3 regions of the Microbacterium sp. NPDC064584 genome follow, and region 2 is predicted to be linked to each of the others. Evidence: predicted binding sites of a transcription regulator. Region 2 holds the regulator's gene; each other region holds the start of a gene.
What was found. The regulator HrcA, encoded in region 2, represses chaperone genes, less so after heat shock. The targets are predictions, from matches to a motif close to TTNGCACTCGNNNNNNNCGAGTGCNAA.

Region 1: a site for HrcA is predicted at 3,393-3,419, ahead of AB0P18_RS13405 (Hsp20/alpha crystallin family protein). Genes of this name have one in related genera too.
Region 3: a site for HrcA is predicted at 1,927-1,953, ahead of groES (co-chaperone GroES). Genes of this name have one in related genera too.

Annotation. Positions count from the first base shown of each region.
Region 1 covers NZ_JBFBMZ010000009.1:128,024-135,536, reverse strand. The annotation lists gene AB0P18_RS13420 (hypothetical protein) at 1-797, shown strand, start outside; gene AB0P18_RS13415 (L-serine ammonia-lyase, iron-sulfur-dependent, subunit alpha) at 941-2,440, opposite strand; partial or broken gene AB0P18_RS13410 (CsbD family protein) at 2,617-2,781, shown strand; gene AB0P18_RS13405 (Hsp20/alpha crystallin family protein) at 2,857-3,312, opposite strand; gene AB0P18_RS13400 (methylmalonyl-CoA epimerase) at 3,470-3,835, opposite strand; gene AB0P18_RS13395 (alpha-amylase family protein) at 3,918-5,813, shown strand; gene AB0P18_RS13390 (beta-galactosidase) at 5,818-7,513, opposite strand, start outside.
Region 2 covers NZ_JBFBMZ010000003.1:239,911-247,423, forward strand. The annotation lists gene AB0P18_RS07285 (PhoH family protein) at 1-59, opposite strand, end outside; gene AB0P18_RS07290 (histidine triad nucleotide-binding protein) at 52-399, opposite strand; gene AB0P18_RS07295 (16S rRNA (uracil(1498)-N(3))-methyltransferase) at 450-1,199, opposite strand; gene dnaJ (molecular chaperone DnaJ) at 1,203-2,318, opposite strand; gene hrcA (heat-inducible transcriptional repressor HrcA) at 2,372-3,409, opposite strand; gene hemW (radical SAM family heme chaperone HemW) at 3,523-4,734, opposite strand; gene AB0P18_RS07315 (DUF1990 family protein) at 4,734-5,384, opposite strand; gene lepA (translation elongation factor 4) at 5,404-7,254, opposite strand; gene AB0P18_RS07325 (alpha/beta hydrolase) at 7,290-7,513, shown strand, end outside.
Region 3 covers NZ_JBFBMZ010000006.1:13,014-20,526, reverse strand. The annotation lists gene AB0P18_RS10020 (heavy metal translocating P-type ATPase) at 1-63, shown strand, start outside; gene AB0P18_RS10015 (metal-sensitive transcriptional regulator) at 60-362, shown strand; gene rarD (EamA family transporter RarD) at 372-1,343, opposite strand; gene groES (co-chaperone GroES) at 1,549-1,845, opposite strand; gene AB0P18_RS10000 (Hsp70 family protein) at 2,204-4,183, shown strand; gene AB0P18_RS09995 (helix-turn-helix transcriptional regulator) at 4,204-6,765, shown strand; gene AB0P18_RS09990 (IniB N-terminal domain-containing protein) at 6,860-7,513, shown strand, end outside.

The sequences.
Region 1 (7,513 bases), on a different contig from region 2:
TCTGCCACGTCACCGCCGCCGCGATCTGGGGCCTGCCGCTGCCGTTGCGCGTGCTCCGCATGGAATCCCGATCGAGTCCGACCGGCACGCGGGGTGAGCGGCCGATCGATGTGGGCGTCCGCCTTCCACGGCGCGGCCCACGCGTCTCCGGCGTCCGGACACACCGGCTCGCCGGGGAGTTGCTCTCGGTGCGCGAGGTCGGCGGACGGCGCGTCACGAGTCCGGCCACCACCTGGGCCCAGCTCGCGGAGGAGCTGACCGTGGACGAGCTGATCATCGTCGGCGATGCGATCGTGCACCAGCCCCGCGGCAGGAACGCGATCAAGGGCGCGCCCGGTTCGGGTCTGGCGACACTCGATCAGCTCGCCGCGGCGGCGACCGCGGGCAGGAGAACCGGGGTGGAGAAGCTCCGCCAGGCGCTTCCCCACATCCGGGCCGGGAGCATGTCACCGCCGGAGACGCAGCTCCGTCTCGCTGCGACCCGAGCGGGGTTACCCGAACCGGCGCTCGACTTCGACGTCCTCGATCCGAGCGGTGCGATGATCGGCTTCACAGAGCTCGCGTATCCCCGATGGATGATCCTGATCGAGTTCGAAGGAGACCACCACCGTGTGAGTCGTGCCCAGTGGGACCGCGACATCGAGAAGCACGCCCGCTGCGTCGAGCTCGGCTGGAACGTTCTGCGATTCACCGGCCGGCATGTCTACCCGACCCCGGAGCCGGCCGTCGCGAGGATCCGTGCCGCGCTCGTGCGCGCGGGATGGCGCTCCGGACCGGAGCCGCGCACCGCGCGTTGACTCGGTGGACGGCATCCGTCGACACGGCGCCGACGTCAACGCACAATGCGTCCACTTGCGCCCTGCACCGCGAACTCGGTGGACACCATCCGAGGCGACCGCCCGATGGATGCGACGCATCCGGCCCACCGAACGCCCGGCGCTCAGCACTCGATGACGTTCACCGCGAGGCCGCCCTCGCTGGTCTCCTTGTACTTCGTGGACATGTCGATCCCGGTCTGACGCATCGTCTCGACGACGGCGTCGAGCGAGACGTAGTGACTGCCGTCGCCGCGCAGCGCGAGGCGGGCGGCGGTCACGGCCGTCGACGCGGCGATCGCGTTGCGCTCGATGCACGGGATCTGCACGAGTCCGCCGACCGGATCGCACGTGAGCCCCAGGTGATGCTCCATCGCGATCTCGGCGGCGTTCTCGATCTGCCGGTTCGTGCCGCCCATCACCGCGGTGAGCCCGCCCGCCGCCATCGCGCACGCCGACCCGACCTCGGCCTGACACCCGCCCTCGGCGCCCGAGATCGACGCGTTCGCCTTGAACAGCGACCCCAGCGCGGTCGCCGTGAGGAGGAACCGACGGATGCCGCGCCGGCGGTTCGCCTCGGCGACGAGCTCTTCGTCCACGACGTCGGGAACCACCGGCCCGAGCTGCTGTCGGGCGGCGAAGCCGAGCAGGGCGCTTCCGACGAGCTCGCCGTGCGGCGTCACCGCGTTGCCGACACCCAGCCCGGAGTCGGCGAGGAAACGCCACCAGTACATCGCGACGGCGGGGAGGATGCCGGCCGCTCCGTTCGTGGGAGCGGTGACGACCCGTCCGCCGGCGGCGTTCTCCTCGTTCACGGCGAGCGCGAACGCGCCCAGCCACTCGCCCGGGAGCTCGCGGTGGCCGCCGGCCTCCGCGTCCTCGAGCTGCGCACGGATCGCGCCCGCGCGGCGTTTGACGCGCAGCATCCCGGGAAGCACGCCGTCCGAGTGCAGGCCCGCCTCCACGCACGCGGCCATGGTGTCCCAGATGCGGTCCAGCCCCTCGGCGATCTCCTCGTCCGACCGCAGCGCCTCCTCGTTCATGCGTGCGGCTTCGGCGATCGTGATGCCGCGCTCGTCGCACAGCGCGATGAGCGCTTCCGCACTGTCGAACGCGAGCGGATACGCGTGTGCGGCGACGCGCGGCGGCTCGCCCTCGCGCCGGATGAACCCGCCCCCGACGGAGTAGTAGGTGTCCGCCGCCAGGGGTGCGGCATCCGCCCCCCAGGCCTCGAGCGTCATCGCGTTGGGATGCCCGGGCAGGCGGGTGCGCGGCGCGAACGTGATGTCGGCCTTCTCGAACGGCACCGCGTGCGTGCCGGCCAACAGGAGCGATTCGCCCGCCGTCCAGTCGGTCCACGCCGCGCGGACCTCTGCGGGCTCGACGGTCTCGGGCGAGAGCCCGCGCAGGCCTGCGACGACCGCGTCGGGGGTGCCGTGTCCGATGCCGGTCGCGCCGAGCGACCCGTACAGGGTGCAGGTCACCCGTGTGACGCGATCGAGCAGTCGCGCCTCGCGCAGACGGGTCGCGAAATCGTGGGCCGCCCGCATGGGGCCGACCGTGTGGGAGCTCGAGGGTCCTACTCCGATGGAGAACAGCTCGAACGCCGAGACGTATGCGCTCACACGCTCCAGGCTACGCCGCCGGCTCGTCGACTACTGGATGCGCGCGACCTGGATGCGGATGACGGTGTCATCTTCCGGGTGCTCTCGAGCAACCGGTCGGCGACGCGGCCCGCCACGTCACGGGCGGAATCGCGCGGGGTCGGTCGGGCCCTCATCACCACAACGAAGGAGATGCCATGGGCATCGGAGACGACATCAAGAACAAGGCCGAAGAGCTGACCGGCAAGGCCAAGGAGGCCATCGGCAAGGCGACCGACAACGACAAGCTCGTCGCGGAGGGCAAGGCCGAGCAGGCCAAGGCAGGCGTCAAGCAGGCGGGCGAGAACGTGAAGGACGCGTTCAACGGCGACAAGTCAGCCGTGGACGACGATGCCCCCGGACCGCGAGGTCCGGGGGCATCGTCATGCGGTCCGGGCTTACTGCTCGACCGGCTGAGGCGCGTCGGCGCTCTCGTGGGCGCGGATCACCGGGGATTCGGCATCCGTGGACACCTCGATCTTGCGCGGCTTCGCCTTCTCGCTCACCGGAATCGTCACGCTCAGCACGCCGTTGCTGTACGTCGCGGAGATGCGCTCGGTGTCGATGCCCTGGCCGAGGTTCAGCTGCCGCAGGAAGCTCGCGGCCTCGCGCTCGCGGGTGATCCACTTCACGCCGTCGCCCGCGGTCAGGGTGCGCTCGGCACGGATCGTGAGCAGCTGGCCGTCCACGTCGATGTCGACCGAGCCCGGATCGATGCCCGGAAGATCGGCGGTCAGGACGTAGTGGTCGCCGTCCCGGTACAGGTCCATCGGCATCCGTCGCGGACCGCGGCGCGGGTCGAACAGCGTCGACGCGAAGCGGTCCAGTTCACGGAACGGGTCGTAGGTGGCCATGATTCACTCCTTTGTCGTCGTCCGGATGCTGCTCCGGAGGGTTCTGAGAGTTGAGTCGGTATGACTCAACTACGCTGAGATTAGCACTCGAGGCAGGAGAGTGCCAGCCGTTCGCTCACGGCGAAGAGGGCCGGACGACAGGGCGGCGAACGGCGGCTCAGCCGCGCTGGAACGCGACCAGGCCGACGGCGTTGCCCTCGGAGTCTCGGACGAACGCCTGCCACTCCTCATGCCCGACGGGGCCGAGCAGATCGCTGTCGTGAGTGAAGATCACGTGCGGGCGTGAGATCACCTCGGCCAGTCCCTCGAGACGCTCGAGGGACTCGTGCACGTTGTCGACCTGCAGGTACAGCAGACCGGCCGGCGCATTGCGATCGAGCAGGAGCCGCACCCCGTCGAGATCGAAGAAGACCAGTCCGGCGTCATCGAACCGCGCGGTGGGAGCAGTCTCCAGCAGCACCGTGTAGAAGTCCGCTGCGCGGTCGAGATCCTCCACGCGCTGCGCCACCTGAACCAACCGCATGAGCGCCCCCTCGGCATCCGTCATCGACAGTCTGTCAGCCCTAAAGTGAGTGCAGGCAACAGCGTCGCGAAAAGGGAGCCCCATGCCGAGACTCACCGCCGAGTGGACGAGCGACATCGACGAAGTCCGCCGCCTGGCCGCGGGAGCCGCCGGAGAACCCGATGCCGCGTTCGCGCGTCGCTTCGCCGAGCACTTCCCGACGCTGCATCCGCTGTTCGTCCAGCTCTACGGCACCCGCGAGGACGGACTGGAGCAGCTCGCGGCGGTCGTCGCCGAGGCGGCCGCCTCGTGGAACGCCCGCCCGCTCGAGCTCAAGGCGCGTGACGACCTGCGCGAGCAGAATCCGGAGTGGTACCTGTCGAACCAGATGCTCGGCGGCGTCTGCTACGTCGATCGCTACGCCGGCGATCTGCAGGGGGTGCGCGAGCAGATCCCGTACTTCCAGGAGCTCGGTCTGACCTACCTGCACCTCATGCCGCTCTTCGAGAGTCCCGAGGGCAACTCCGACGGCGGCTATGCGGTCTCCAGCTATCGGCACGTGAACCCCGCGCTCGGCTCGATGGACGACCTGGCCTCGCTCGCGGCGGACCTGCGCCTGGCCGGCATCTCGCTCGTGGTCGACTTCATCTTCAACCACACGAGCAACGAGCACGAGTGGGCGAAGAAGGCCGTCGCGGGAGAACCCGGCTACGAGGACTTCTACCTGATCTTCCCCGACCGCACGATGCCGGACGAGTACGAGAAGACGGTGCGGGAGATCTTCCCGGACGATCATCCGGGCAGCTTCGTGCAGCTACCCGACGGGCGATGGATCTGGGCGACGTTCTACCACTTCCAGTGGGACCTCAACTACGCCAACCCCGCGGTCTTCCGCGCGATGGCCGGGGAGATGCTGTTCCTCGCGAACCAGGGCGTGGAGATCCTCCGGATGGACGCCGTGGCCTTCATCTGGAAGCAGCTCGGCACGGCGTGCGAATCACTGCCCGAGGCGCACCTGCTGCTGCGGGCCTTCAACGCGGTGCTGCGGATGGCCGCGCCGAGCCTGCTGTTCAAGTCCGAGGCGATCGTGCACCCCGACGAGGTCGTCGAGTACGTGTCGCTCCAGGAGTGCCAGCTGTCGTACAACCCGCTGCAGATGGCGCTCACGTGGGAGGCGCTCGCGACCCGCGACCCGCGCCTGCTGCAGCAGGCGCTCGAGCGTCGCCACGCTCTGCCCGCCGGCACCGCGTGGGTCAACTACGTGCGCAGCCACGACGACATCGGCTGGACGTTCGCTGACGAGGATGCCGCCGAGTTCGGCATCGACGGGTTCTCGCATCGCCGGTTCCTCAACGACTTCTACGTGGGGCGCTTTCCCGGCAGCTTCGCCCGCGGCGTGCCCTTCCAGGAGAACCCCAAGACCGGAGACGCCCGCATCACGGGGACGACGGCCTCGCTCGCGGGGATCGAGGCGCGGGATGCCGGAGGTGTGGACCGCGTGGTCCTCGCGCACGCGATCGCACTGTCCACCGGCGGGGTTCCGCTGCTCTACCTCGGCGACGAGGTCGCGCAGCTCAACGACTACTCCTACGTCGACGACGAGGCGACGGCGGGCGACAGCCGGTGGGTGCACCGGCCGAAGCGCCCGCAGCAGCGCTATGCGGAGCGGTCGGATGCCGCCACCGACGCGGGCCGCGTGTTCCGGGGTCTGACCGACCTGATCCGCGCGCGGCAGGGCACGCCCGAATTCGCCGGCGGCGAGCTCATCGGCTTCGATGCGAAGCACCCGGCCGTGCTCGGATTCCAGCGGCCCGGCCGCGATGCGCTGATCCTCGTGCTCGCGAACGTCGGGGACGACCTGGCGCTCATCGATCCGCGCACCCTGAGCGGTTTCCTCGCCGACGCGATCGATGTCGTCACGGGAGACGAGGTCGACCTGACGCACGGCCTCGCCCTCCAGCCGCACGGCTACGCGTGGCTGCGCGTCCGATCGCTCTGACGACTCAGAAGTCGGTGTGCCCGAGATCCGGTCTCGGGGCGAACCGCACTTCGGCCGCCGCGGCGTGCAGCTCGAACACGACGAGTTCGTTGTCTCCGGCGCGCAGGATGGGCGCGGGCACGTAGAGCGTGTGCTGCGGACCGCGGGACCAGTACCGGCCGAGCGGGTGCCCGTTGATCCACGCCGCCCCCTTGCCCCACTCCCGGGTGTCGAGGAACAGATCGGCGGCCTCGTCGAGCGTGAAGGACGCCCGCGCGAAGACGGGACCGCTCAGGGCATCCGGCGCGACGGCGGCCGATCCGGCCAGGGCGCGCTGGATCGGTGCGACGTCGCCGAGGTGCAACGGCAGCACCTGCCACCCGAGCACCGGCTCGCCCTGCACCCGGACGGTCCCGATGAGCCCCTTGTGCTCGCCGATGCGCTCGCCGTAGTTCACGCGCCCCTGGTCCTCGACGAGCAGGTCCAGCGTCCCCCGCGCGTCGGCGGGGAGAGCCAGCCGGCGGTCGTGGTGATCCCGGGCGAGGACTCCGACGGGCGCGCCGTTCAGGCTCACCAGGACGCGGTCCCTGACCTCGCCGATCTCGAGCACCGCGGGCCCAGAGACCTCGATCTCGGCGCGGTACAGCACGAAGCCCTCGAAGATCCCGAGGTGGTCCATCGTCGGCGGGGTCCGATGAGCCTGCCAGGATCCGAGCACGTCGAGGATGTCCGCGAGAGCGGCGACGCGGTCGAACGCGCCGACAGGCGTGGGCGCTTCCGCAGCCGGCGCCGGGATGCCGGCATCCGTCACCGTCGTGTACCGCTTCAGCACGTCACGGAACGCCCAGTACTTCGCGGTCGGGTCGCCCGCCTCGTCGAGCGGAGCGTCGTAGTCGTAGCTCGTGATGAGCGGCTGGTAGACACCCTTGTCGTTCGCGCCGTTCGTGAAGCCGAAGTTCGTGCCGCCGTGGAACATGTAGAGATTGACGGACGCGCCGGCCGCGAGCAGGTCTTCGAGGTCGCGCGTGGACTGCTCGACGGTCGTGGTGTGGTGGTGCGCGCCCCAGTGGTCGAACCAGCCGTCCCAGAACTCCGAGCACATGAGCGGACCGGTGGGCTGATGCGCGCGGAGGGTCGCGAGACGCTCCGTCGAGCGTGAGCCGAACGACGCCGTCTTGTGCAGTCCCGGGATGCTGCCGTTCTCGAGCATGTCCGGGTGCGGCTGGTCGACCGTCGTGAAGGGCACGGTGAGTCCGATCGCGCGATTGATCGCGACGAGCTTCTCGAGGTACACGGGATCGGAGCCGTACGCCCCGTACTCGTTCTCGATCTGGACGAGGATGATCGGGCCACCGCGGTCGATCTGGCGGGGCTCGAGCACCGGCGCGAGCTGGCGCATGTAGCGCTCGATCGCCGCGAGGTACTGCGGCTCGTCCCGACGCACGCCGACGGTGCCCGAGGTGAAGAGCCATCCGGGGAGGCCGCCGTTCGTCCACTCCGCGCAGATGTACGGACCCGGGCGCACGATCGCGTGCATCCCCTCGGCGGCCACGTCGTCGAGGAAGCGCCCGAGGTCGAGGCCACCGCTCAGGTCGAAGACGTCTTCGCTCGGAGCGTGCGCGTTCCACGCGATGTAGGTCTCGATCGTGTTCAGGCCCATCTGACGGGCTTTGCGGATCCGATCCCGCCACTGGTCGGGGTGGACGCGGAAATAGTGCAGC
Region 2 (7,513 bases):
ACGCCGTCCGCGTAGACCCGCTGGGTGGTTTCCGCGGAACTCTTCTCGCTGTCAGGCATGCGTGCTCGATTCGCTCAGGCCGCCGGCGAGAACGTGCGCGTGGACGTGGAAGACGGTCTGGCCGGCGCCGGCACCGGTGTTGAAGACGAGACGGAAGTCGCCGTCTGTCTGGTCGGCGGCGACGGCGTTCGCGAGGCCGACGAGCTCAGCGAGCAGCGCCGGATCCCCGGTCGCGAGTTCGACCACGTTGCGATACTGCGCCGTCTTCGGAATGACGAGCATGTGCACGGGAGCCTGCGGGGCGATGTCACGGATCGCGAACACGTTCTCGGTCTCGGCGACGATGTCGGCGGGGATCTCGCCGTTCAGGATGCGCGTGAAGACCGAGGATTCGCTCATGAGTCCAGTCTATCGGCGGGCCGGACGGCGTCGTCGGGCGAGCGGCGTGCTCACCAGCGTCGCAGTGCGACGTTGAGCACCGCGAGCGCGGCGGGACCCGCCGTCGACGTGCGCAGCACCGTCTCGCCGAGCCGCATCGCTCTGGCCCCGCCTGCCTCCAGCACCGCGAGCTCCTCCGTGGCGATGCCGCCCTCGGGGCCGACCACGAGGACGAGATCCCGACGATCGGGCGTCACGTCCCCGCCCGGCGCAGAAAGGCCCGAGAGGGACTCGACCGCCGTGGGCTCGAGGACGAGCACGAGCGCGTCCCGTGCCCGCGCCGCGAGCGCCGCCGTGGTCTCCAGAGGCTGGACGGTGGGGATCCACGCCCGGTGCGCCTGCTTGGCGGCCTCACGGACGATACACTCCCACCGCATCCGTCCCTTCTCGGCTTTCGCGGCATCCCAGCGCGAGACGCTGCGTGACGCCTGCCACGGCACGATGCCGTCGACACCGAGCTCCGTCGCCGCCTGCACGGCGAGTTCGTCGCGATCGCCCTTCGCGAGCGCCTGGACCAGGATGATCCGACGCTCCGGGGGCGCGACGCTCCTCCTGCTCCTCACGCGCACGAGGACCTCCCGGGGTGCGGATGCCGAGACCTCGCCCGTGAGCCACGTTCCGCGACCGTCGCCGAGCGTGACCTCCTCGCCGATCCGGACGCGGCGGACGGCAGCCGCGTGATGGGCCTCGGGGCCGGTCAGGGCGACGGTGTCGCCGACGGCGGCATCCGCTCCCGCGTCGAGGAGGAAGTGCAGCGCCACGGATCAGCCGTTGCGGAAGCGGTCGCGCAGCTTCGCGAACAGTCCCTGGTGGAACTCCGCCAGGCGCGGTGCCGGCGACTTCGTGCGCTTGGCGAACTCCTCGATCAGCGCGCGCTCCTTGGCGTCGAGCCGCGTCGGGGTGACCACGTGCACGCCGACGCGCAGATCGCCGCGCTGGCTCCCGCGCAGCGGCGTGATCCCCCGGCCCTTGATCGTGAGCACGTCCCCACCCTGGACGCCCGGGCGCAGTTCGAGGTCGACCGGGCCGTCGAGCGACTCGATCGTCGTGGTGGCCCCGAGGATCGCGTCGGGCATCGACACTTCCAGCGTCGCGAGCAGGTCGTCGCCGTCGCGGCTGAACTCGTCGTGCGGGGTGACGGTGACCTCGAGGTAGAGGTCGCCGTTCGGGCCCCCGGCGGGGCCGACTTCGCCCGAGCCGGGCAGCTGCAGCCGCAGCCCCGTCTCGACGCCGGCGGGGATGTCGATCGACACGGTGCGGCGGGCACGCACGCGGCCCTGTCCCTGACACGTCGCGCACGGATACGGGATCGTGGTGCCGTAGCCCTGGCAGACGTTGCACGGCTGGTTCGTGACGACGTTGCCGAGGAGGCTCCGGACCGTGCGCTGCACGTGGCCCGAGCCGTGACAGATGTCGCACGCGACCGGAGCGGTGCCGGGTTGGCAGCACGAGCCCTGACAGGTGTCGCACAGCACGGCCGTGTCGACCTCGAGGTCGCGGTGAACGCCGAAGACGACGTCCTTCAGGTCGAGGGTGACGCGGACGAGCGCGTCCTGTCCGCGCTCGCGCCGGGAGCGCGGACGCCCGGCACGCTGTCCGCCGCCCGAGCCGAAGAACGTCTCGAAGATGTCACCGAACCCGCCGAACCCGGCCTGGCCGCCGCCGAACGGCGAGTCGCTGCCGCCCATGTCGTAGCGGGCGCGCTGGTCGGCGTCGCTGAGCACGTCGTACGCGTGCGTGACGAGCTTGAAGCGCTCGGACGCATCCGCGCCGGGGTTCACATCAGGGTGGAGCTCTCTCGCGAGGCGTCGGTACGCCTTCTTGATCTCGTCCGGTGTCGCGTCGCGCGAGACACCCAGGACCTCGTAGTGGTCAGCCACTGTCGCCTTCCCGCCCGCGCACCGCGCGGGATCGTTCGTTCACGGATGCCGCTTCAGCGGTTCTCGTCCTCGTCGAGCATCCGGGTGAGGTAGCGTGCGACGGCACGGACCGCCGCGAGATTGGTCGGGTAGTCCATCCGCGTGGGGCCGAGGACCCCCACTCGGGCGCGGACGCCCGTCGTGTCGTATTCGCTGGCGAGCACGGAGGCCTCGCCGAGGCCGAACGGCTCGTTCTCGCGGCCGATGCTCGCGGCGAGTCCCTGCTCGTCGGCGACCATCTCGCTCATGAGCTTCACGAGCGTCACCTGCTCCTCGATCGCTTCCAGGAGCGGGTAGATGCTGCCGCGGAAGTCCGCCTCGCTGCGCGCGAGGTTGGCTGCTCCCGCCATGACGAGACGGTCGTGCCGGAACTCTTCGAGCTCCTCCGCGACGACCCGCAGGATCGCGGTCGTCGCTGCGCTGGTCGGCGTCGGCACGGGATCGACGGCGGCGAGGCGTTCATCGACGCTCTGCGCGCCCTCACGGACGAGCCGGCCCACGAGCACTCCCGCCACGTCAGCGCGGATGCGCGCGAGATCCTCTTCGGCGAACTCGTCGCGGACGATCGCGAGACGCTGCGAGACCCGACCAGTATCGGTGACGAGGATCACCAGCATCCGCCCACCGCCGAGCTGGACGAGTTCGACGTGCGACACGTTCGCGCGCGCGAACGACGGATACTGGACGATCGCGACCTGGCCCGTGAGCTGGGTGAGGGCCCGCACGGTGCGCGCGAGCACGTCGTCCAGATCGCCGGGTCCCTCGAGGAAGGTCGTGATCGCCGTGCGCTGTGCGGGAGACAGGGGCCGAAGCTCGGAGAGGTGGTCGACGAAGACCCGGTAGCCCTTGTCCGTCGGCACCCGGCCCGAGGACGTGTGCGGGGCGGCGATGAGCTCTTCGTCCTCGAGGAGCGCCATGTCGTTGCGGATCGTGGCGGCCGAGACGCCGAAGGCGTGCCGCTCGACGATCGCCTTGCTGCCCACGGGCTCGCGGGTGTCGACGAAGTCCTGCACGATCGCCCGCAGCACCTGCAGTCCCCGATCGGTGACCATCTCGCCTCCTCACCCGCTGTTCGGCGGAACGGATGTGATCGCCCGTCCGCGCTGTTGGCACTCGCCCGTTCTGAGTGCCAATTCTAGCGGATCCGCCCGGATACGGATCGCGCTCAGTCGGTGAGCGCGCGCACGACGGCGTCCGCGAGGAGTCTCCCGCGCACCGTCAGGACGACGTGGCCGCGCACGGCTGCGGCTCCGTCGATCAGGCCGTCGGCGATGAGTCCCGCGACCGCGTGCCGACCCTCGCCGATCAGTTCGGCCACCGGCATCCCCTCGCGGATGCGCGTCTGGAGCAGCGTGCGCTCGAGCGTACGCGCGGCGGCGTCGGGCCGCTCCCGGCCGGCCGCAGGCGATTCGCCCATCGCCAGGCGCTGCGCGTATGCCGCGGGGTGCTTCACGTTCCAGAAGCGGACACCCCCGATGTGGCTGTGTGCGCCGGGGCCGAAACCCCACCAGTCGCTCCCCCGCCAATATGCGAGATTGTGGCGCGAGCGATACTCGCGCGCCCGCGCCCAGTTCGACACTTCGTACCAGGAGTAGCCGGCTTCTTCGAGCAGACGATCGGCGAGCTCGTACATGTCCGCTTCGAGGTCGTCGTCGGGCGAGGCCACCTCGCCGCGCGCGATCTGGCGTGCGAGCTTCGTCCCGTCCTCCACGATGAGGGCGTAGGCGGAGATGTGGTCGGGTCGGAGCGCGATCGCCGCCTCGAGCGACGAGCGCCAGTCGTCCAGCGACTCCCCCGGCGCCCCGTAGATCAGGTCCAGGCTGACCTGGAGGCCGGCCGCGCGCGCCGCGCGCACCGCGGTTGCGACGTTCTCGGGCCGATGCGTGCGATCCAGGACTGCGAGGACATGCGCGACGGCGGACTGCATGCCGATCGACAGTCGGGTCACGCCGGCCCGAGCGAGCTCGTGGGCGACGGCATCCGTCACCGTGTCGGGGTTGGCCTCGACCGTGATCTCGGCTCCCGGAGCGATGCCGAAGGCATCGCGGACCCCGTCCAGCATGCGCGCCAGGTCGCCCGACGGAAGCAGCGTCGGTGTGCCGCCGCCGAAGAACACCGTCTCCGCCGGCCGGACCGCTCCCGCGTCCTCGAGCACCGTCGCGGCCAGCCGCACCTCGTGCAGCAGGGTGTCGGCGTACTCGTCCTGCCGCGCACCCCGCAGTTCGGAGGACGTGTACGTGTTGAAGTCGCAGTATCCGCACCGCACGCGACAGAACGGAACGTGGAGGTACACGCCGAACGCCGTCGCCGGATCCACCGTCACCGGCAGGGCACCGTCGCGCGGCGCGGGCTCGCCGATGGGCAGCGACGCGCCCATCAGGCGGGAGTCGTGTACAGCGGAGAGATCGCGCGCAGGTACCGCGTGAAGAGCTCGCGACGCCGGCGGCGGGTGAGGGCCGGCAGGAAGCGGTAGAGAAGCGCGGCGGGTGCATCGAAGGCGCGCACCGTGAACCAGACCTCGTCGTTGTCGTACCACTCGATCATGAACGACTCTTCACCGCTGACCACCGAGCCGCCGACGGTTCCGAGCGCGAATCCGATGCGCCGGGGCTCCTCGACCGCGAAGATCACCCGCAGCTCGCCGTCGGCCCGCTGACCCCGCACGCGTCCCTCGAGCCGGACGGTCGTCCCCGGTCCGACGTACGGCGTGCCGTCGCTGTCGAACCGCTGATCCGCCTCGAGGCGGCTCGGGGTGACGGGCGTGCCCTCGGCGTCGAAGCTGACGCCGGAGTACATCGGTCCCGCCGCGGGGCGCACATCCGTCAGCGTGAGTCCGGCGCCGCGTTGCGCGGTCCACGACAGCAGTGCGTCGCCGGCGGTCTGGAACCGCGCCTGCCCGCTGCCGATGCGCCACGACTCCTGCGCCGGGATGCTCCGCTCGGGCGGGTACTGCATGAGATCGGGTGCCTGGGTCGCCCCGACGGCGGCGTAGTCCACCGTCTCGTCCTTGAAAGTCCCGCGTCGCATGCTCACCTGCCTTATCCGCCTACTTCTTGTCCTTGCCTTCGACATCCCCGGACAGCGCGGCGATGAACGCCTCCTGGGGGACTTCCACGCGACCGACCATCTTCATGCGCTTCTTGCCCTCCTTCTGCTTCTCCAGGAGCTTGCGCTTGCGCGTGATGTCTCCGCCGTAGCACTTCGCCAGGACATCCTTGCGGATAGCCCTGATGTTTTCGCGTGCGATGATGCGCGCGCCGATCGCCGCCTGGATCGGCACCTCGAACTGCTGCCGCGGAATGAGCTTGCGCAGCCGCTCGGTCATGAGCGTGCCGTACGCGTACGCCTTGTCCCGGTGCACGATCGAGCTGAACGCGTCGACCTTCTCCCCTTGCAGGAGGATGTCGACCTTGACCAGGTCGGCTGTCTGAGACCCCGCGGGTTCGTAGTCCAGGCTCGCGTAGCCCTGTGTCTTGGACTTGAGCTGGTCGAAGAAGTCGAACACGATCTCGCCGAGCGGCATGTTGTAGCGGAGCTCGACGCGATCCTCGCTGAGGTAGTCCATTCCGAGGAGCGACCCGCGGCGGGCCTGGCAGAGCTCCATGACGGTGCCGACATAGTCCTTCGGCAGCAGGATGCCGACCTTCACGACCGGCTCGTACACCTCGGCGACGCGCCCGTCGGGGTACTCGCTCGGGTTCGTGACCACCACGGTCTCGCCCGTGTCGGTGTGCACTTCGTACGTCACAGAAGGAGCCGTCGTGATGAGGTCGAGGTCGAACTCGCGCGCGAGACGCTCGGTGATGATCTCGAGGTGCAGCAGACCCAGGAATCCGCAGCGGAAGCCGAAGCCGAGCGCGACGGAGGTCTCGGGTTCGTACTGGAGGGACGCGTCGGACAGCTTGAGCTTGTCCAGCGCCTCTCGCAGGAGGGCGTAGTCGGAGCCGTCGATGGGGTAGATCCCCGAGAAGACCATCGGCTTCGGGTCGGTGTACCCGGCGAGCGCTGTCGTCGCGGGCTTGCGCTGGTTCGTGATCGTGTCGCCGACCTTGGACTGGCGGACGTCCTTCACACCGGTGATCAGGTACCCCACCTCGCCCACGCCGAGCCCCTTCGTCGGGACCGGCTCGGGGCTGGACACCCCGATCTCGAGGAGCTCGTGCGTCGCGCGGGTCGACATCATCTGAATCCGCTCACGCGGCTCGAGCTTGCCGTCGACCATCCGGACGTACGTGACGACGCCGCGGTAGGAGTCGTACACGGAGTCGAAGATCATGGCCCGCGCCGGGGCGTCCGCGTCACCCTTCGGCGCGGGGATCTGCCCGACGATGAGGTCGAGCAGGCTCTCGACGCCCATGCCCGTCTTGCCGCTGACGCGAAGGACGTCCTCGGGATCGCCTCCGATCAGGCCCGCGAGTTCGGCCGCGTACTTCTCCGGATCGGCGGCCGGGAGATCGATCTTGTTGAGCACCGGGATGATGTGCAGATCGTTCTCGAGCGCCAGGTAGAGGTTCGCGAGCGTCTGAGCCTCGATGCCCTGCGCGGCGTCCACGAGCAGGATCGCCCCCTCGCACGCCGCGAGCGAGCGGCTCACCTCGTACGTGAAGTCGACGTGACCCGGGGTGTCGATCATGTTGAGCGCGTACGTCTCACCGTCGAGCTGCCACGGCATGCGCACCGCCTGGCTCTTGATCGTGATGCCGCGCTCGCGCTCGATGTCCATCCGGTCGAGGTACTGCGCGCGCATGTCGCGATCGGCGACCACGCCGGTGATCTGCAGCATCCGATCGGCGAGCGTGGACTTGCCGTGGTCGATGTGGGCGATGATGCAGAAGTTGCGGATCAGCTCGGGCGGGGTCGCCGACGGCTGGAGGGGCTTCAGGGCGCGCGGTGACATATCCGGTCGATTCTACCGGCCCGTATCCTGGACCGATGGCTGTGCAGGTCGTGCTCGTGCACGGAATCCGCACGTCCGCCACCATGTGGCGTTCCCAGGTCGTCTCTCTGCAGGAACGCGGGGTCTGCGCCGTCGCTGTCGATCTGCCGGGCCACGGAGCGCGCATGGCCGAGCGGTTCACCCTCGCCGGGGCGTTCGCGACGATCGACGACGCGGTGCGGGATGCCGCCTCCCGCGGCCCCGTCCTCCTGGTCGGGCA
Region 3 (7,513 bases), on a different contig from region 2:
GTCGTCGGCAACAGCCTGCGCCTGCGCCGTTTCCGCCCCCTTCCCGTCGAGGAGCTCGCATGACCGACACATCCGCGCACGCGCACCACGGCTACATCACCGACAAGGAGAAGTACCTCAACCGCATGCGGCGGATCGAGGGTCAGGCGCGCGGCATCCACAAGATGGTCGAGGACGAGAAGTACTGCATCGACATCCTCACGCAGATCAGCGCGCTGACGAGCGCTCTGGAGGCGGTAGCGGTGGGCCTGCTGGACGACCACCTGCGGCACTGCGTCGTCGATGCGGCGCGCCTGGGCGGTGCGGAGGCCGACGCCAAGATCACCGAGGCGACCGCGGCGATCGCGAGGCTCGTGCGCTGAGGCGGCCGCTCAGGTGAGCTCGCCGACGTCCGAGACGCCGCGCGGGCGGCGCGCGAACAGCACCGAGTCCACCGACAGCACGATCAGGGCGAGCCACACGAGGGCGAAGCCGATCCAGCGCTCGAGGGGCATGGGTTCGCCCAGCAGCCATGCGCCGATGATGAACTGCAGGATCGGCGCGATGAACTGCAGCAGTCCGACCACGGTCAGCGGGATGCGACGCGCGCCGGCGGCGAACAGCAGCAGGGGCACCGCCGTGATGACGCCGGCGAGGCTCAGGAGCAGCGCGTGCCACGGCCCCGCCGCACCCATCGTGAGTCCGGAGGTCGATCCGACCACGATGAGGATCACGGTCGCGACCGGGACGAGCCACGCTGATTCGAGCGTGAGCCCGCTGACGGCATCCACCGAGGGGCCCAGTCGCTTCTTCACGAGCCCGTAGATGCCGAACGTGAACGCGAGGGTCAGGGCGATCCACGGGAAGTCGCCGTAGCCGACGACGATGACCGCCACGGCGGCGACGGCGATGCCGACCGCGATCCACTGCACGACGCGCAGCCGCTCGCGCAGCACCACGACCCCCAGCACCACCGTGACGATCGGGTTCATGAAGTAGCCCAGACTCGCTTCGATCACGTGCCCGCTGAGGGTGGCGAGGATGTACACCTGCCAGTTGACGTAGATCAGCGCCCCGGCAACCCCTGTCCACAGCAGCAGCCGCGGCCGGCGGACGACGGCGAGCAGTCTCCCCCATCCGCGGAGCACGGTCAGCAGGAACGCGCAGAAGATCAGCGACAGCAGGATGCGCCACGCGACCAGTTCGAACGGGCCGGTGGGTGCGAGCAGGAGGAAGTACAGCGGCAGGAAGCCCCAGAGCAGGTACGCCGTGAACGCGTACAGACCGCCCAGCGCCCGCTCTCTCGGCGTGTCGATCTGCGATCCGGATGCCGCGCGGGCGGTCTCAGGATCGGGTCGGCTCACTCACCCAGCGTAGGCGCGGATCCGTCAGCGCCGGTGCGCGTTCACAACTCCCGCTTTCCTTGTTCACGCAGCGGCCGAATCCGCGCGAATGCGCGGCCCGCGCGCTGCGGGGCCGCGGCGAATGCGGGAGTTATGAACAGCGGCCGCCCCGCAACGAGGAAAGGCCCGGGTGCCGAAGCACCCGGGCCTTCCGGAACGGCCGGTCTCAGCGGACCACGACCGCCAGGACGTCACGCGCCGACAGGACGAGGAACTCGTCCGCGCCGAACTTCACCTCGGTGCCGCCGTACTTGCTGTACAGCACGCGGTCGCCGACGGCGACATCGAGCGGGACACGGTTGCCGTTGTCGTCGATGCGGCCGGGGCCCACCGCCACGACCTCGCCCTCCTGGGGCTTCTCCTTGGCGGTGTCGGGGATGACCAGACCACTCGCGGTGGTCTGCTCGGCCTCGACCTGCTTGATGACGATGCGGTCCTCGAGCGGCTTGATGGAAACCGACACGGTCTACCTCTGCTTTCCTTGAAACTTCAAGACTGATTAGCAAACTCCACCTGAGAGTGCTAACGCCAGTCTAGGCAAGCGCTGGCACTCATGCAACGTGAGTGCCAGCCTGTGACGCAATCCGAATCACGCGCCGCACCGAAGACCTTTCGACGGGCGGGGACGTGCCTCGAGGAGCATTTCCCGAACCCGATGTATCAGGGCGGGTACGGCGTGCTCTGATCACATGAGAACTGCGGATCGTAACGTCTCGTCATTTCCGGGACAAGCGTCGGCACACCCCTCGCGGACAGCCCTATGCGGTGGTAGACATGCATGGGGGAAGCAGTACGCCAGGTTCTTGGGGGAACTGGACAACATGACACAGTCGTCTTATTTTCTTGCGATCGATGTGGGGACAAGTCGCGTAGCCGCGGCGACCGCGCGCGTCGCAGCCGACGGCAGCATCGTCGCGGCGCCGTTCACGCTGGGTCGCCGCAGCGACAGCGCGGCCACCGTCGTCTTCGTCGGCGACGACGGCGAGCTGTCCTTCGGTGATGCCGCCGAGCGCCGGGGCGTGACGCAGCCCGAGAGGCTGATCCGCGAGTTCAAGCGCAGCGTCGGCGACGACGTGCCGATCACAGTCGGGGACCGCGCCCTGCGGGCCGAGTACCTGTATGCGCAGACTGCGGCCGATATCGTCCGCCAGGTCACGGAGCGCGAAGGAGCGGATCCCGAGGGCGTCGCGCTGACGCACCCGACCGAGTGGGGCGCGCACCGCCTCGAACTGATCCGGTCCGCCCTCGCAGCGGTGGGGGTCACCTCGGTCGAGCTGATCTCTGAGCCCGAGGCGGCCGCGCGGCACTACGAGGCGGCACGCCCTCTCGAGATGGGCCAGACGCTCGCGGTCTACGACCTCGGCGGCGGGACCTTCGACACGGTCCTGCTCCGCAAGGAGATCGACGGCACGTTCGACATCGTCGGTGAGCCGACAGGGATCGAAGACCTCGGTGGAGCGGACTTCGACGACGCCGTCCTGCGACACGTCATCTCGGCATCCGGAATCGATGTCGCATCCCTCGCGATGGACGAGCCCGACACGCGACTGGCCCTTTCACAGCTGCGCCGTGAGTGCGTGGACGCGAAGGAGGCGCTCTCCTTCGATTCGGATGCGTCGATCCCCGTCCTCGTTCCGCCGCAGCGCACGAGCGTGCGTCTGACCCGCTCCGAGTTCGAGGCCATGATCCTGCCGTCCGTCGACCGGACGATCGACGCCGTGGACGACGCGCTCGAGTCCGCGGGCCTCGAGCCCGAGCAGCTGGACTCGATCCTCCTGATCGGCGGGTCGTCCCGGATCCCCCAGGTCGCGCAGCGGCTGTCCGAGCGGTTCGATCGGCCCATCGCGGTGGATGCCGACCCCAAGGCCGCGATCGCCCTCGGCGCCGCGCGCACGGCGCTCGTCCGCGCCGAGGACCGCCGTCTCGCAACGCCCGGGGCTCTCGCCCTCGTCGCCGACGAGCCGTCCGACGCGCTGGCCCTTCTGCCCGACGCACCCACCGGGGAAGCCGTGGCGCTCGACCCGCCGTTCCCCGTGTCCGCCGAGTCCTCCTCGTTCGCGCGCAAGTCCTCGCCGATCCTGCTGGCCGGCGCCGCCGTCACGATCGCCGCGGCCATCGTGTTCGCGAGCACATTGTCTGCCGGGTCGCGCTCCCCTGAGCTCACGGGTTATGACACCGGTACGCCGAGCCCGACGCCGACGTCGTCTTCGGCGCCCGTGACGGATCCCGTCGCAGCTCCGCCGCTGGAAACCGTCGCCGAGACGCAACCCGTCGCCGATCAGGGAGGCAGCCGCGGCGGCGGAAGCGGCCCGTCGAATCCGCGCCGGCAGGCCACGCAGCGCGCCGTGCAGCAGAGCGAGAAGCAGATCGCGGCCGCCTCGCCGACGGCCAAGCCGACGACGCCGGCCTCACAGGCTCAGACCGGCGGCGGATCGGGCAGCGGGTCGGGCACACCGACGGGCACCACCCCCAACGGCAACACGACACCCAGCCCGAGTCCGACGGGTGGGAGCTCGGACCCCACCACTGCCAACCCCGACCCGACCACGGACCCGACCACTCCTCCGGCAGACCCGACCGCCGATCCGACCACTCCCCCGGCAGACCCGACGGATCCGCCCGCCGATCCAACCGATCCGCCCGCCGATCCGACGGACCCGCCGGCGGATCCGACGACGCCGCCCGCGGACCCGACGACACCGCCCGCCGACCCGACGACACCGCCCGCCGAACCCGACCCCACGACTCCACCCGCTGACCCCGCTCCGGATCCGTCTCCCTCGCCCACCGACCCGGTCTGACCCGCGGAAGCTCTATCGAGATGGCTACACCGAATTCCACCGTCATGCCCGAGCGCCAGGCTGCCCACCTGTGGGAGCGGCAGGCCCGCCCCGCGATCGAGTCGATCGTCGAGCCGGGCCGGCCCGTGCGCGGAGTGATCTCCGGCACCGCCGGCGCGGGAAAGACCGCCGTGCTCGCCGAGATCGAGCGATTGCTGATCGAGCAGAATCGCCCGCACCGCTTCCTCGACGAAGCTGCGGACGTTCACGCGATTCCCGCGGATGCCGTCCTTCTGGTCGACGATCTCCACCGGGTGTCGCCGGCGCAGCTGCCGGCGCTCCTGGATCGCGCGGAGGACCTGGCCGCGTCGCTGGTCGTCGCTTCCCGCCCGTCGGCGCAGCGCGCCGAACTAGGCCGCGTCCGGCACGCGCTCGAGCGCAGCCGTCCGGCGATCGTGCTGGGCACCGTCTCTCGTTCGGACGTGCTGACCTTCCTCGAGGACTCCGACCGCCGCGCCGAGATCGCGTGCGTGGACGCGATCCTCGAGTGCACGGGCGGGGTGTCCTGGCTCGTCGCCGAGGCCCTCGCGCTCCACGATCCGCGCGACTGCGCAGCGGATCGTCAGCACCGCGCCGTCCGGCGCGCGGTCGAGGAGCGCGTCGCCCACCGACTGGAGACGATCGACCCCGCGCTTCGGGACGAGGTCGTGGCGCGCTGCCTCAGCTCCTCGCCCCACGGCGACGGCTCACCGCATCAGGAGGATCTCGTCGCCGAGGGATACGCCGAAGGGCTGCTGCTGCGCAACGGCCGTCCTGCTCCCGTCGTCCGCTCGGCCGTGCGCTCCGCGATGCCCACCACGCGCATGGGGGGCATCGCGGCCTCGGCGGTGCAGACGCTCGCGCTCTCGGCGGCCGGAAGCGAGGACGCGTTCGCGGACTGGGTCAGCGGAGAGGCGGACGCCGCCTTCGGCCGCAATCTGGTCGAACAAGCGGACCGGCTCCTCGAACGGGAGCCCGCGCGGGCGCTGGAGCTCTACGCCGCTGCGCTGGAGTGCGGCATCGGCGAAGTCGAACTCACCGGACGCCGGGCACAGGCCGCGTGGGCCACCGGCGACCTCGAGGCGGCGAGCAGCATGCTCGACGACGTGTCGCTGCTGGACGGCGTGCGCGACGGCGACCGCGTCGCCGACACCTCGGCCGCCATCTGGGCGTCCCGCGGAATGCTGCGCATGAGCGACGCGGTCTACCGCTCACTCCCGCCGGTCGGGGCCGAGTCGTGCGCACGCGCCACGATCGCCGCGGTGGGTGTCGGGGATGCCGCTTCCCTAGGCGCTCCGGAGGCCGGTCACGGCCTGCCCTCCACCCTCGGTGTCGCGATGGAGCTCCTCGACCGCGGGTTGCGCGAATCCCTGCGCCCGGACGGTGCGGAAGCCGCAGTGGCCGACCTGGTGCGCGCGTCCGAGATGTACACGGCGTCGGGGTCCGCCGCCCCCCTGCCCGAACTTCCCGCCGTGATCGCCGCGATCGTCGCGATCGGCGTCGGAGAGCTCGAGATCGCGCAGTCCAGCATCGACGACGCCCTGTCCGGTGGTCAGGGCGGTGCGATCGCCCGCACGCGGCTGCTGCTGTGGAAGTCCTGGCTCGCGGTGCAGCGCGCCCGGCCCGTGGACGCACGGCAGGCGCTGGCGGACGCCGTGAAGGGCGACGCCGTCCTCAGCGCCCGCGACGCGATGCTCGCCCACGCGATCCGCGTGGCGATCGCCCGCCGCTACGAGGACGCCGCGGCGCTGGACGCGATCTGGGTGGATGCCCGCGACAGCGTGCTGCGCACGGAGACGGATCTGTACACACTGCTGCCGCTCACCGAGCTCGTGGCCGCCGCCGCCCGTGTCGATGACACCGCGCGCGTGCAGCCGCACTTCGCGCGGGCTCTCGAGATCGTGGAGCGCCTCGGCGCTCCGCCCGTCTGGGCGGCGCACGTGCACTGGTCCGGAATCCAACAGGGGATCCTGCTGAACCGCCCGGACGACCTGAAGCCCCACGCCCGCGTGCTCGTGACGGCCTCCACGCACAGCGCTGTCGCCGCGGTGATGGCGCAGGCGGGCCGCGTGTGGACCGCGACGCTCGCCGGCTCGGTGGATGCCGACGCGATCGAAGCGGCCGCGCACGGTCTCGCCTCGGCGGGACTCGGGTGGGACGGCGCGCGGCTGGCGGGTCACGGTGCCGGGAAGTCCACCGACCGTCGGGTCTCCGCCCGGTTGCTGTCGGTCGCCCGCGAGCTGCACCCGAACGACGGATCGCGCACCCCGCGGTCTGCGGACACCGGTGCGGTCGCGGTGCAGAAGAGAAGCGACGAGTCCGGCGGCATCGTCCTGAGCGAACGCGAGCGCGACGTCGCCCGCCTCGTGCTCCAGGGCAAGACCTACGCCGAGATCGGCCAGACGATCTTCATCTCGCCGCGCACAGCGGAGCACCACATCGCGCACATCCGGCGACGGCTGGGCGCGACATCGCGCTCCGACCTGGTCGCGAAGCTGCGCGTCGTCGTCGAAGACGCAACGTCCTCTGCCGAATCGCAGGGGACTCCCCCCGGATCCCCCTGACGCACCCCCATCGCATCGGGGTTATCCCCGATGCGATCCCCGGATCACCGGATCAGACTGAAGATGAGAATTTGAGGAGACACAGGAGCCACTCATGACCACACCGCTCACCACGATCGCGGATGCGCTGATCGAGTTCATTCTCAGCCTCCTCCGCGACCCTGCAGCTCAGGCCGAGTTCGACGAGAACCCCGAGGCGATGCTGGCCCGCAACGGGCTCAGCGGCGTCTGCGCCGACGACGTCCGCGCCGTCGCGCCGGTCGTGATCGACCGACCCGATGTGCACCCGACGCCCCCGCCGCCGCCGAAGCCCTACCCGAACGACGTGATCAAGGAGATCAACACGATCACGCAGAACGTGTCGATCGACAACCGCTCCACGGTGATCGACCAGTCGGTGAACCAGAACATCTGGGCTAAGGGCGATGTCACGCAGATCTTCGACAACGAAGCGATCGTGGCCTCCGGCGACGGCGCGGCCGCGGCCGGCGACGACGCGGATGTGGACAACTCCGACACCGACATCGAGACCGGCGACATCAACATCGGCAACGAGACGACCGATGTCACGATCGACGATTCGTTCAATGATGAGTCGACCGAGACCGACAACTCGACCGAGACCGAGACGGACGACTCGTTCAACGACAACTCCGAGAACACCACGGTCGACAACTCGACGGACGTTTCGGCAGATGTGACGATCGACGACTCGTTCAACGACGTCGACACGACGATCGAGGGCGAC